DNA from 3 places in the Stenotrophomonas sp. PD6 genome. Region 2 is predicted to be linked to each of the others. Evidence: predicted binding sites of a transcription regulator. Region 2 holds the regulator's gene; each other region holds the start of a gene.
The links. The regulator FliA, encoded in region 2, starts transcription of late flagellar genes. The targets are predictions, from matches to a motif close to TAAAGTTTNNCNNNCNNNGGCCGATAA.
Positions count from the first base shown of each region.

Region 1 (4,302 bases), on a different contig from region 2:
CGCCCTGCGCCGCGATGCCGGCCGCATCCACCGCCAGCTGGTTGGCCTGCTGGGCCGACTCCGCGTTCTGGCGCACCGTGGCGGTCAGCTCCTCCATCGACGACGCGGTTTCTTCCAGGTGCGCGGCCTGGCGCTCGGTGCGCTCGGCCAGGTCGCGATTGCCCGCGACGATCTCGCCTGCCGCGCCATTGATCGCCCCGGTGGTCTGCTGGATGCGTGCCACGATGTCGGTCAGCTGTTGCACGCTGGCGTTGGCGTCGTCGCGCATCTGCGCGAACACCCCCTGGAAATCGCCCTGCATGCGTACGCCAAGATCGCCGCGGGCAAGGCCCGACAGCAGCGCCTGCAGGCCGGCGAGATTGCCCTGGAAGGTATCCAGAAGGCGGTTGATGCTCACCGCCAGGGTCAGCACGAAGCCCTGCTTGTCGTGCACGGCGATGCGCGCGTCGAGCGCGCCGTGTGCGGCGGCATCCACCAGCGCGGCCACTTCAGTCTCCACCGTGGTCTCCAGCGCGCGGCTGCGCCACTCCACGGCCGCACCCAGCAACTGGTCCTGGTCGAGAATCGGGTTGAGCACCAACTGGTAACGAATCCCGCTCTGTTCGATCTCGTGCGTGCTGCCCTGCCCGCGCTGCAGCTGCGCCACGCCGACGGCGAATACCGGGTGCAGCGCCTGTGCAGGTTGGTCGCGCCACTGCTCGGGGCTGCAGTCCAGCGCCTTGCACAGCGCCTGGTTGAGGAAGCCGATGCGCCCGTCCGGTTCCAGCACCATCAGCCCGGTCTGCGCGCAGTCCAGTGCCTGGCGCGCGCGGGTGTTGTCGCGCGCGGCCGCGCGCTCTGCCTCGATCCGGCTGCGCAGACGCTCCTGCATGTGCTGCAGGCGCTGCGCCAGTTGACCGAACTCGTCATGCGGGTTGTACACGGTCAGCGTCGTGTCCAGCCGGTCGTCGGCGATGTCCTCGGCAAAGCGCAGAGTGTCGGCGATCGGGCGCTTCACCGCATGCAGGGTGAGCAGCAGGGTTGCGATGAGCAGCGTGGCCACCAGCAGCAGGGTCAGCGCGAACAGCGCGGTCATCGCCCGCGCCTGGCCCTGAAGGCGACTGCGGGCCGCCTCAAGGGACGCGGCCTGCGTCTGCTGGAGCTGTGCCAGGCTCGGGGCGATCTGGTCGGCGGTGTCCGCCAGCGACTGGGCCTCCAGATCCAGACCGACACGGGCAGCGGTGTAGCCCAGCAGGGCGCCCTGATAGCCGTCCATCGCGGCACGCAGTGCCTCCTGCCGGTCGGCCGGCACGCCGGGCGCGGAGACGGCCAGATCGAACGGCAGCTTGGCCTCGCTGGCGCGGTCGGTATGCGCCGAATCGCCGGTCAGCAGCAACAGGGCCTCCTGTCGGCGGATGGCCTGCCACTGCGCGTCCAGCGCAGGGCGCTGCACACCGCCCAGTTCCGTTTCCATGGCGGCCGCCGCTGCCTCCACCTGCCCGCGCAAACCTGCGTCGCCCCGGCCCATCTCATCCACACGTGCGTTCAATGCGGTGATGCCGTCGGCGAACTCGCCGATGCGTGCGGCCAGCGCGTTCAGCGCCGGCGCGCTGCCGTTGCCGGCCGCGGCGCGCTGCAGCTCGGTCAGCGTGCTCTGCAGACGCTGCTGGGCCTGTTGCAGTGCCTGGCGGTCAGCATCATCGAAACTGGCCGCGTAACGCGTCTGCAGGCGACGAGCGTCGGCCACCTGCACCTCCAGCGCCGCCATCAGGCTGGTGGCCTGCTGGTGGGTGGCGAACGTATCGGCGGCGCGTTCGCTGTTGTACCGTGTCCACGCATACACGATGGCCACCAGCAGCAGGCCCGAGGCGCACGCCACCAGGCTGATTTTCAGCTTGCGGGCCACGCTGAGCCGGCGCAGCGCCGACAGCCCGCGCGACACGGCAAGCACGGCAGGAAGGGGCTCACCGCGACGGGTGAGGGACAGCAGCAGGCGGCGGGGGACGGCCGACATCACGGACTCCAGGCGGAATGACGCCTCTGTATCGGCCGCGTTTTCGAAGACTTTAGGGCCTCTTCTTCAGGCGGCCGCCCGGCGCCATCCACTGCGCATGTTGTAGCCCGCGCAGACGACCGCACGATGACGGCGGCGCGTGCCCGGAATCCCCGCATGGCGACGTCCGCCCGGCCTCGGCGGTGGCTTGATGCCATCACGACGGCAACGGAGGCATCCTGCGGACAGCCGTCCCGGACCCCGCCATGACCCGCACCGATGCATCACCCAAGCTGCTGCCGCCCTCGCGCTGGCGAACGCTGCCGCGCGGTTTCTACCGCCGCCATCCCACCGAAGTGGCGCCGGAACTGCTCAACAAGCTGCTGGTGCGCGACGATGGGCGCGCGGGTCGGATCGTGGAGGTGGAAGCCTATGCGGGCGACCAGGACCCGGCGGCACATTCCTTTCGCGGCATGACCGCGCGTACCGCCAGCATGTTCGGCGAATGCGGTCACCTGTATGTGTATTTCACCTACGGCATGCACTGGGGCAGCAATGCGGTGTGCGGCGAGGTCGGTCAGGGTTGGGGCGTGCTGTTGCGGGCGCTGGAACCCGTGGATGGCCTGGACCTGATCCGCGCGGCGCGCCCGGCGATCCGCCGCGACCGCGAGCTGGCCAGCGGTCCGGGGCGTCTGTCGCAGGCGATGGGCATCACCAAGGCATTCGATGGCGCCGACCTGGTGAAGAACGACCGTGGCATCCGCATCGTGTCCGATGGCCTGCTACCACCCGAAGATCCGGTAGCGGGCCCGCGCATCGGCATCCGGCGTGCAGTGGAGTTCCCGTGGCGCTGGCACGTGCGCGGGCATGCGCATGTGTCCGGGCCGGCGTCGGGACGACAAGCGTAACGACCAACGGTCGTTACCTACCGGGTAGCGCACGACCGTTGGTCGTGCGCGGTGCGCGCAACAGCGGCAACGGATCGTACGCGCCGTTGGCACCATAGATGCCCCAGTGCAGGTGCGGTGGCGTGCCGGCGGCGTTACCGCTGTCGCCCACATACCCCAGCACCGTGCCCTCCTGCACCACCTCGCCTTCCACCATATTGGCGCGCCAATCCTCCAGGTGCGCGTAGTAATAGCGCTCGCGCGCCGGCCCCACCACCCACACCTGGCGACCACCCAGGCCGGTATCCCGCACCGCCACCACCACGCCCGCCGTGGCACTGACCACGGGCGTGCCCCGCTTGGCGAAGATATCGATACCGGCATGGGTACGGTCGCGCCCACGCGGCGCGCCAAAGGTGTCGGCAATGCGCCGCGCCGCCACCCCCTCCACCGGCACGGGCAGCGATGTGGGCGGCGGCATGCGCGACAGTTCCCACATCGCGCGCGGTGCCTTCAACCAGTCACTGTTCCAGAGTGCCAACCCCGCGATGCCAAGCACCGCTGGAATCAGCAGCCACGCCAGCCAGCGACGAAACCTGCGTGCCGGCGAACGGCGTCGTGCCTGCGTGGCCTGCACGGAATCTGGATCAGCGTCTGTAGATGTCATCATGTGAAAAATAGTCGCACATCACGCGTACATGCCACATGCATGCACGCTCGATGCGCGTCGTCAGTTCGCCGCTTGCGGGGTTTTCTCCCGCAGCGGAATGCGCAGCACGCTGTCCGGGTGCCAGTCGATCTTCAGTGGTTCGACCGCATCGGCCACGGACTCGTCGCTGACGTCGCGGCCGGTGCCGTGGTTGACCTGGTGCTGCGCGTCCTTGAGCACGTCCACGATCACCAGCAGGCGGCTGCCGGCAGCCAGTTGCCGCCCGGTCATGCGCGTGCGCTGCAGGGGTAGCGTGGTCCAGCGGCCTGGCGTGAGCAGCTGGCGGCGGGTCATGTCGCGGGCGTAGCTGGCGCGGCCAACGAAGTAGGACAGCTGCATCACCCGCCCGTCCTGCATCAGCTCGTACAGCGTCACCGTCAGGTCGACGTCGCGCTTGTTGATACGGATCTTGAGATCCCCGGAGAAGCTGCCGACCACGTCGACCGGCGCGGGAAATGCGTCACTGACGAAGGCCAGGCCACCATCGGTCGGCACCCCATCGCGCACGATCGGATAGGGATAGTAGGAATGGCGCTGGGTGCTGCGATCCGCGAAATCCACCGTCTGGCTGATGGCATCGCGCTGGTGCGGCGCCTGTTCGCTCAGGCGGTAGCGGTCGCCGTCACGCGTGCTGGTGAGGTGGAACACGCGGTACGCACCCGCCGCCGCGTCCAGCGAGGGGGCGTGTTCCCAGCGGTTGGCGCCCATCAACTGGTAGTTGATCCGGTCCGACA
Region 1 is NZ_JBLZQD010000002.1:673,491-677,792, reverse strand. Features, by position in the region: gene ACOZHM_RS05775 (methyl-accepting chemotaxis protein) at 1-1,993, opposite strand, end outside; gene ACOZHM_RS05770 (DNA-3-methyladenine glycosylase) at 2,239-2,880, shown strand; gene ACOZHM_RS05765 (M23 family metallopeptidase) at 2,894-3,496, opposite strand; gene ACOZHM_RS05760 (CocE/NonD family hydrolase) at 3,590-4,302, opposite strand, start outside.
Region 1: the regulator FliA is predicted to act here: its motif matches at 2,022-2,048, upstream of ACOZHM_RS05775 (methyl-accepting chemotaxis protein).

Region 2 (4,302 bases):
CAAAGCTGGCCTCGCGCTTCGCCGAAGCCCATGCCGCCCGCGACGTCGCACTGGTCACCACCGACACCGGCCGCATCGGCGCCCGCGAGCAGCTGTACGGCTTCGGCCGCCAGCTCGGCATCGCCGTGCACGAAGCCAGCAGCGGCAGCGACCTGACCCAGCTGCTGGAGCGCCTGAAGGACTACAAGCTGGTGCTGATCGACACCGCCGGCCTGGGCCCGCGCGACCGCGCCCTCGCTGCCCAGCTGCAGTGGCTGCGCGCCGCACCGCAGATCCGCACCCTGCTGGTGCTGCCGGCCAACACCAGTTTCGGCGACATGGACGAGGTGGTGCGCCGCTTCAGCGCCGCCAACCCGCAGGGCGTGGTGCTGAGCAAGCTGGACGAGACCGGCCGCTTCGGCACCGCCCTGTCGGTGGCGGTCGACCACCGCCTGCCGATCACCTGGGTGACCGATGGCCAGGACGTTCCCGAAGACCTGCACCGGGCCAGTGCGGCCAATCTTGTACTTCGCCTTGAAGATTTGCGCCGCGCGGCCGATATGCCCTGCAACCCGGAGTTGAACCATGCCGTCGCGTGAGTATGCCAAGCTGACCCAGACCTTCCCCTTGTCGGCCACCCGCAGTGCGCCGCTGGGCCCGGTCCGTACCATCGCCGTCACCGGCGGCAAGGGCGGCGTGGGCAAAACCAACGTTTCGGCCAACCTGGCCGTGGCGCTTGCCGACATGGGCAAACGCACGCTGCTGCTGGACGCCGACCTGGGCCTGGCCAACATCGACGTGATCCTGGGCCTGCAGCCCAAGCTGACCCTGGCCGACCTGGTCGCCGGGCGCTGCACGCTGGAGGAAGTGATCCTGGAAGGCCCGGGCGGCGTGCTGGTGGTCCCGGCCGCGTCCGGTCGCCGGCACATGGCCGAACTGCAGCCGGCCGAGCATGTGGGCCTGGTCAACGTGTTCTCCGAACTGGAGCGCGACCTGGATTTCATGGTGGTGGACACCGCCGCCGGCATCACCGACGGCGTGCTGACCTTCTGCCAGGCTGCCCAGGACACCGTGGTGGTGGTCTGCGACGAACCGGCCTCGATCACCGACGCCTACGCGCTGATCAAGGTGCTCTCGCGCGAGCGCGGCGTGGACCGCATCCAGGTCGTGGCCAACATGGTGCGCGACCCCAACGAGGGCCGCGTGCTCTATGAAAAGCTCAGCCGGGTCTGCGACAAGTTCCTGGCCGACGTCTCGCTGAACTACCTGGGCTGCGTGCCGCAGGACGACTGGCTGCGCCTGTCGGTGCAGCGCCAGCAGCCGGTGGTGAAAGCCTACCCGTCCAGCCCGGCCGCGCAGGCGATCACCGAGATCGCCCGCCGCACCGCCCGCTGGCAGGCCCCGACCGAGCCGCGCGGCGGCGTCGAATTCTTCCTGGAACGCATCCTCAAGCAACGCGGGGTGACCGCATGAAAGGCGCCGCACAATACAAAGAGGTCCAACGCGCTGCCGCCAACGAGTGCATTGCCCAGCACTCGGACCTGGTCCGGCGCATCGCCCACCACCTGGCCGCGCGTCTGCCCGCCAGCGTCGAGGTCGACGACCTGATCCAGGCCGGCATGATGGGCCTGATCGAGGCCTCGCGCAGCTATGACGCCGACCAGGGCGCCTCGTTCGAGACCTACGCGTCGATCCGCATCCGCGGCTCGATGATCGACGAGATCCGCCGCGGCGACTGGGTGCCGCGCTCGGTGCACCGGCGTGCGCGCGATGCCGCCTCGACCATCCGCCGACTCGAGCAGAGCACCGGCCGCGCCGCCAGCGCCACCGAAGTGGCCGCGGCGATGGACATGCCCCTGCCCGACTACCTGCGCCTGATGGAAGACGCCGCACGCGGCCAGGTGCTGAGCCTGGAATCGCGCATCGAAGACCAGGGCGAACTGGACACCGTGGCCCAGGGCGGCCCGACCCCGCAGCAGGTGCTGGAGCGCGGCGAGTTCGGGCGTGAGCTGGGCAACGCCATCGGCCTGCTGCCCGAGCGCGAACAGCTGGTGCTCTCGCTGTACTACGAGCAGGAGCTGAACCTGAAAGAGATCGGCGCGGTGCTCGGCGTCAGCGAGTCACGCGTCTGCCAGATCCACGGCCAGGCAGTGCTGCGCCTGCGTGGCCGACTGAAGATCTTCGAGGCGGCCGACGCCGGCCTTGAAAACACTTGATACCGAGGAAAGTGCTTTGAACAAGAACATGCGTATCCTGATCGTCGACGACTTCTCGACCATGCGTCGTATCGTCAAGAACCTGCTGGGCGATCTGGGCTTCACCAATACCGCCGAAGCCGAGGACGGGCATGCCGCGCTGGCCCTGCTGCAGAGCCAGCCGTTCGATTTCGTGGTCACCGACTGGAACATGCCGGTGATGACCGGCATCGACCTGCTCAAGGCGATCCGCGCCGATGCCAAGCTCAAGACGCTGCCGGTCCTGATGGTCACCGCCGAAGCCAAGCGCGAGCAGATCATCGAAGCCGCCCAGTCCGGCGTGAACGGCTACATCATCAAGCCGTTCACCGCCGCGACCCTGGAAGAAAAGCTCGGCAAGATCTTCGAGCGCCTGGCGGCGAGTGCCTGATGGAAACCCTTCGCGACAAATCGGCGTTGGTGCAGCGCCTGCAGGATGCCCTGGCCGCGCTGGAAAGCGGTGACGAAGCCGGCTGGCGCCGGGAAATCGACGCGCTGGCCGCGCTGCGCACCCAGCCGATGATGGCCGGCCTGAACCGGCTCGCGCGCGAGCTGGGCCAGGCGCTGGGCGAACTGCCCACCCTGCCCAGCGAGGCCGGTGAGCTGGACGACGCCTGCGCGCGTCTGGACCACGTGGTGGCGATGACCGAACAGGCCACCCACCGCACCCTGGACCTGGCCGAAGAGTGCCGCGCGCTCACCGAACAGCTGCGTGCCAACGGGCTCAGCCCGGACCAGGACCAGCAGTTGGACCGCATCCGCCACAACCTGACCGAGATCGCGCTCACCCAGAGCTACCAGGATCTCACCGGGCAGATCATCCGCCGCGTGGTCGGCATCGTGCGCCGCGTGCACGAAGGCTTCGGCGCGCTCGGCCTGCCGCCGCCGGAAGACCCGGCCCACAAGCGCGACAACGGCCTGGCTGGCCCGGCCGTGAGCGGCCTGGACCGCCATCAGGTGTCGCAGGTCGACGCCGACGACCTGCTTTCCGATTTGGGGCTTTGAAACCATGAGTGCTGTTCCAGACGACATTGCCGCAGACTTCATCCTCGAGGCCCAGGAGATCCTGGATCGCCTCGGCGAACAGCTGGTGTCGCTGGAGCAGTCGCCCCAGGACAGCGACCAGCTCAACGCGGTGTTCCGCGGGTTCCACACGCTCAAGGGCGGTGCCGGCTTCCTCGGCATCCAGGCCATGGTCGAACTCTGCCACGCGGCAGAGGAAACGCTGGGCATGGCCCGCTCGGGCCAGGCCGTGCTGCAGGCACATCACTTCGATGCCGGCCAGCAGTCGCTGGACTACCTGCAGTCGATGCTCGATTCGGTCGCCGCCGGCACCGAGCCGGGCTACGCGCCGCCGGAGCTGATCGCGCAGTTCGACGTCAACGGTCCGGCCACGCCGGCACCACGCGCCGCTGCGGCCACCAGCGGTGAGCTGATCACCGACGACGAGTTCGAGGCCCTGCTCGACACGCTGCACGGCGGCGCCGCACCAACCGCCGTGACGCCCACGAAAAAGACCGACGACGGCCTGATCGGCGAAGACGAATTCGAGGCCCTGCTCGACCAGCTGCACGGGGGTGCCGCGCCGGGCAGCACGAGCATTGCCGCACCGGCACCGGCCGTTGCTCCGCGTGCCGCGCCGGCGCCGGCCAAGCCGGCCGCCAACAAGCCGGTCGCCGAAGCCGAACACACCGTGCGCGTGGACACCAAGCGCCTGGACGCCATCGTCAACCTGATCGGCGAACTGGTGCTGTCGCGCAACCGGCTCAAGACGCTGCGCGCGCGCCTGCACGACGAAGAGCTCGACCGCGCCGTCTCCACGTTGGACATCGCCACCGCACGCCTGCAATCGGCGGTGATGCGCACCCGCATGCAGCCGGTGGGCAAGGTGTTCTCGCGCTTCCCCAAGGTGGCCCGCGATGTGGCGCGCAACCTGAAGAAGGAAGTGGAGCTGGAACTGATCGGCGCCGAAACCGAGCTGGACCGCAACCTGGTCGAGGCGCTGGCCGATCCACTGGTGCACCTGGTGCGCAACGCGATCGACCACGGCATCGAAATGCCTGAGCTGCGCGAGGCCCAGGGCAAGACC
Region 2 is NZ_JBLZQD010000015.1:14,501-18,802, forward strand. Features, by position in the region: gene ACOZHM_RS16910 (AAA family ATPase) at 1-578, shown strand, start outside; gene ACOZHM_RS16915 (MinD/ParA family ATP-binding protein) at 565-1,452, shown strand; gene ACOZHM_RS16920 (RNA polymerase sigma factor FliA) at 1,449-2,195, shown strand; gene cheY (chemotaxis response regulator CheY) at 2,212-2,604, shown strand; gene ACOZHM_RS16930 (protein phosphatase CheZ) at 2,604-3,218, shown strand; gene ACOZHM_RS16935 (chemotaxis protein CheA) at 3,223-4,302, shown strand, end outside.

Region 3 (4,302 bases), on a different contig from region 2:
TCGATGTCCGAGATGACCATGGCGTAACGCTCGGCCGGGTTTTCGCCGGCCGCGTGGATCTGCAGCAGGTGGTCCAGCGCCTGCTTGCCGTCCGAAAGGAGGGTCGCGCCCACCCCCAGCTGGTCCAGCACGCTGCGGATCTGCTGGCGGGCCACCCGCGAGTCGTCCACCACCAGCACCTGCAGCTGCGGGGCATCGCTGACCAGCGACAGCGCCATGGCCGGGTCCAGCACGGCTTCGCCCCGGATCTGGGCGATGTCGGCCAGCACGCTTTCCACGTCGATCACCTGGATCAGCTCGCCCTGGAAGCGGGTCACCGCGGTCAGGTAGCTCGATTCGGCCCCCAGTTCCGGCGGCGGGTGGATGTCTTCCACCGCGATGTTGACGATGCGCTCCACGCCGCTGACCAGGAAGCCCTGGATCGACCGGTTGAACTCGGTCACCACCAGGTAGCCCGGCGCCGTGTCGGCGTTCGGCTCACGCTCCGGGTGGCCGATGGCCAGCCCCAGGTCCAGCACCGGCACCGACCGGCCGCGCACGTCGGCAACGCCGGCGAACTGGCTGGGCAGGCCCGGGACCTGGAACAGGTCCGGCCGGCGCAGGACTTCCTGCACCTTGAACACATTGACGCCAAAAAGCTGACGTCCGCCAAGGCGGAACAACAGCAGGGCGAGGCGGTTGTGGCCAGCCAGGCGTGTGCGCTGGTCGATGCGGTTGAGCAGGTCATGTGACATGGGGGTGGTATCGGCGCGCAGGGCGATCACTTGAGGGCAGGGCCACACCCGGCCGCGCCGCGCACTCCGGCACGGCGCTTGCATGACGCTGCGCATGTGCCATGCCCCTGGAGCCGCCATGCGTATCCTGCTGATCGCCACCTCTCTTGTTGCCTTGTTCGCGCTGGCGCCGCCGTCTGCCCGGGCGGCGGGCGGCTGGCAGCCGGTGGACAGCATCCGCGCCGCGGCGCTGTCGACCCTGCCGGCCGGCAGCGAGGGCGACACCACGCTGGATTCGGCGCTGCGCCTGCCCGCGTGCGGCCAGGCGCTGAGTGCGCAGCCCACCGGCACAAGTACGGTGGAGGTCAGCTGCCCGGACCCGGGCGGCTGGCGCCTGTTCGTGCCGGTCAAGGTGCGCCGCAACCAGACCGTGCTGATCCTCAATCGCGGCATCGCCGCTGGAGAAACGCTGGGGGTGGCCGATATCACTACCGCACAGCGCGACGTGGCCCGCATCGCCGGTGCCGCCCTGGCCGACCCGGCCGCGGCGGTCGGCCGGGTGGCCCGCCGCACCCTGAGCGCCGGCAGCCTGCTGTCGGCCAACGACCTGGTACCCCAGCGGCTGGTCCGGCGGGGTGACAGCGTGGCCCTGGTCTCCCGTTTTGGTGGGGTCGAGGTCCGCGTGGCCGGCAAGGCGCTGGCCGATGCCGGTGAAAATGAACGCGTCTCGGTAGAGAATCTGTCTTCACGCAAGATCGTGCAGGGTACCGTGGCGGCCAGTGGCGACGTTTTTGTGACGCGCTGACCAGAAATATGAATCCGGGGCGGAAACCGGCAAAAAAACCGCGAAAGCCCCTAAAGATGGCGGTGCCCGTGCCGTTATCCCTTGTGAACCGCAACTCCAGGACAGACCCATGAGCCAGAAAATCGACGGCAACCTGCAGGCAACCGCCCATCTGCGCAGCATTGCGCCGGGGACCAAGCCCAGCGTCGGCACCGATGCCCCGGCACGCCCCGTGGAAGCTGCCGACAGCCTTCGGCTGACCGGCGAGGCCACCAGCCTGCAGGCGATGCAGCGCGAACTGAGCACGGCCCCGGCGATCGACGCCAGCCGCGTGCAGGCCGTGCGCGAGTCGCTGCAGAACGGCACCTACAAGATCAATCCCGACGCGATCGCCTCGCGCATGCTTGAGCTGGACCAGCAGCTGCAGGGATGAAACTGGCGATGAGCGAGCCATTGCAGCGCCTCAGCGAGGCCTTGGACGTGGAACGCCAGGCCTTGGTCGAGCACGACGTGCAGGCCCTGATCCGCGCCACCGGTGCCAAGCTCGAAGCGCTGCGTGCGCTGGAAGCCGCGCTGCCGGTGGGGCAGAACGCGAAGCTGGAAGAGCTGGCCGAGCGCAACCGCGCCAACGGCGTGCTGCTGGCGCGCCGCCGCCGCGAGGTCAACTGGGCGCTGCGCCAGTTGGGCCGTAGCGAAGAGTCCTCGGCCTACGACGCCAAGGGCCAATCCAACACGATGCACACCCGCCGCCCGCTGGCCGTTGCCTGAGGCGGGCAGGGCGCACACGGCGCCGGATCTTTCCAACACGGATATAGTGGGCGCCTTGTTTGGCTGCCCGATGTGACCGTGACCGTGTCTACTTCCCTTGTCACCGCGCCGCTGCCCCCGCAGCCGGTCCTGCTTGCCCTGTTCGAGCGGATCAACGAAGGCGTGCTCCTGTTCCGCGAAGATGGCAGCGTGGCGGTGGCCAACGCGGCCGTGCGCGAGATGCTCGGTCAGGCCGACCGCGATGCGCAGGTGGGCGCGGCACAATGGCTGCGCCAGTTGCTGCCGCCCGACGCACTCGAGCACGCGCGCCAGCACGGGCACTGGAACGGCAGCCTGCCGGTGGGTGAGCGCATGGTGATCGCGCACATCTACCAGCACGACGACGCCGGGCAGCGCCATTACCTGGCGCTGTTCCGCCGCATCGAGGGCCAGGAGGACTATGAGCGCGAGCTGCAGCAGCGCCACGCCGAGCTGCGCCAGGCCTACCTGCGCCTCAACGGCACGCAGGAGAAGCTGCTGCAGTCGGAGAAGATGGCCTCCATCGGCCAGCTCGCCGCCGGCGTGGCGCACGAGATCAACAATCCGATCGGCTATGTGCACTCGAACCTGGGCAGCCTGCAGGAATACCTGCGCAGCCTGTTCACGGTGATCGAGGCGTACGAGCGGGCGCTGCGCGCACCGGACCCGAAGGCGCTGATTCCGGAGATCGACGATATCCGCAATCGCTTCGACATCGATTTCATCAGCCGCGATCTGCCGCAGCTGATGGCCGAATCGCGCGAGGGCATCGAGCGGGTCACCCGGATCGTGCGTGATCTGAAAGACTTCTCGTATTCGGGCCGCGACGAGTCGTGGAAGCTGGTCGATCTGCATTCCGGCCTGGAATCGACGATCAACATCATCTGGAACGAGCTCAAGTACAAGGTGACGCTGCACCGCGAGTTCGGCCAGCTGCCGCTGGTGGAATGCCTGCCGTCCGAGCTCAACCAGGTGTATATGAACCTGCTGCTCAACGCCGGCCACGCCATTGCCGAGCGCGGCACGATCACGGTGCGCACCGGGGTGGATGGCGATCATGTGTGGGTGGAGTTCGAAGACACCGGCGGCGGCATTTCGCCGGAATTGCGCCAGCGCATTTTCGATCCGTTCTTCACCACCAAGCCGGTGGGCAGCGGCACGGGCCTGGGCCTGTCGATCTCCTACAGCATCATCAACAAGCACCACGGCCGCATCGATCTGGACAGCACGCCGGGCCAGGGCTCGAAGTTCCGGTTGGTGTTGCCGATCAAACAGCCGCGCTGATTTTCGCGATGGCGTGATTGCGTGATGCGTCGTGACGCCGGGCGTTGCCCGGCTGCTGTTGGTTTTGGGCGAACAGCCGGTGGGCAACGATATCCGCGATTTGGCGGGACGGTGCGGGTTTGCGGGGGACGCTGCAAGTACGTCCATGTAAGCTCAGTCGCCGCATCCATGCGGCTCATGCCCCCGCAAACCCACCCCGACCCGCCTTTGACAGTAATCGGTGGCCAGGGAAAAAGCGGGGACGAGCGCACGCGCCGTTGACCCCGCGCACTGTCGCACTGCAGGTGGGGTTCGTCGCAAGACAACTGCCGTGAACCGATCAACGCCCGGTAACGCATGAAATCGGCCGAAACAAAGAGCCGGCCAACGGCCGGCGCTACCGCGTTTCCCCTGGCAACGACACACTGTCAAAGGCGGGTCGGGGCCGGTTTGCGGGGGCATGAGCCGCATGGATGCGGCGACTGAGCCCCCATGGATGGGTTCACGGCGTCCCCCGCAGACCGGCACCGTCCCGCCAAATCAGAGGAGCCAAGGGCCATCCGCTGTTCGCTCAAATGCATGAAGCAGCCGGGCAAAGCCCGGCTCTACGAGCGGCCCGGCGTCACGTCATTCGGCTTCGGGTGCGGGAATTGAAGCAGGCTGCGCGGTGTTGGCGCGGCGCTGCTCTTCGTGCGTGCGGAAGGCCTGGTGGATGTGCTTGCGCAGCTCGTCGTCGTTCCAGGGCTTGGTCAGGAA
Region 3 is NZ_JBLZQD010000027.1:14,639-18,940, forward strand. Features, by position in the region: gene ACOZHM_RS20250 (chemotaxis protein) at 1-734, opposite strand, end outside; gene flgA (flagellar basal body P-ring formation chaperone FlgA) at 853-1,518, shown strand; gene flgM (flagellar biosynthesis anti-sigma factor FlgM) at 1,628-1,930, shown strand; gene ACOZHM_RS20265 (flagellar protein FlgN) at 1,933-2,265, shown strand; gene ACOZHM_RS20270 (ATP-binding protein) at 2,344-3,567, shown strand; gene ACOZHM_RS20275 (EAL domain-containing protein) at 4,174-4,302, opposite strand, start outside.
Region 3: the regulator FliA is predicted to act here: its motif matches at 1,570-1,596, upstream of flgM (flagellar biosynthesis anti-sigma factor FlgM).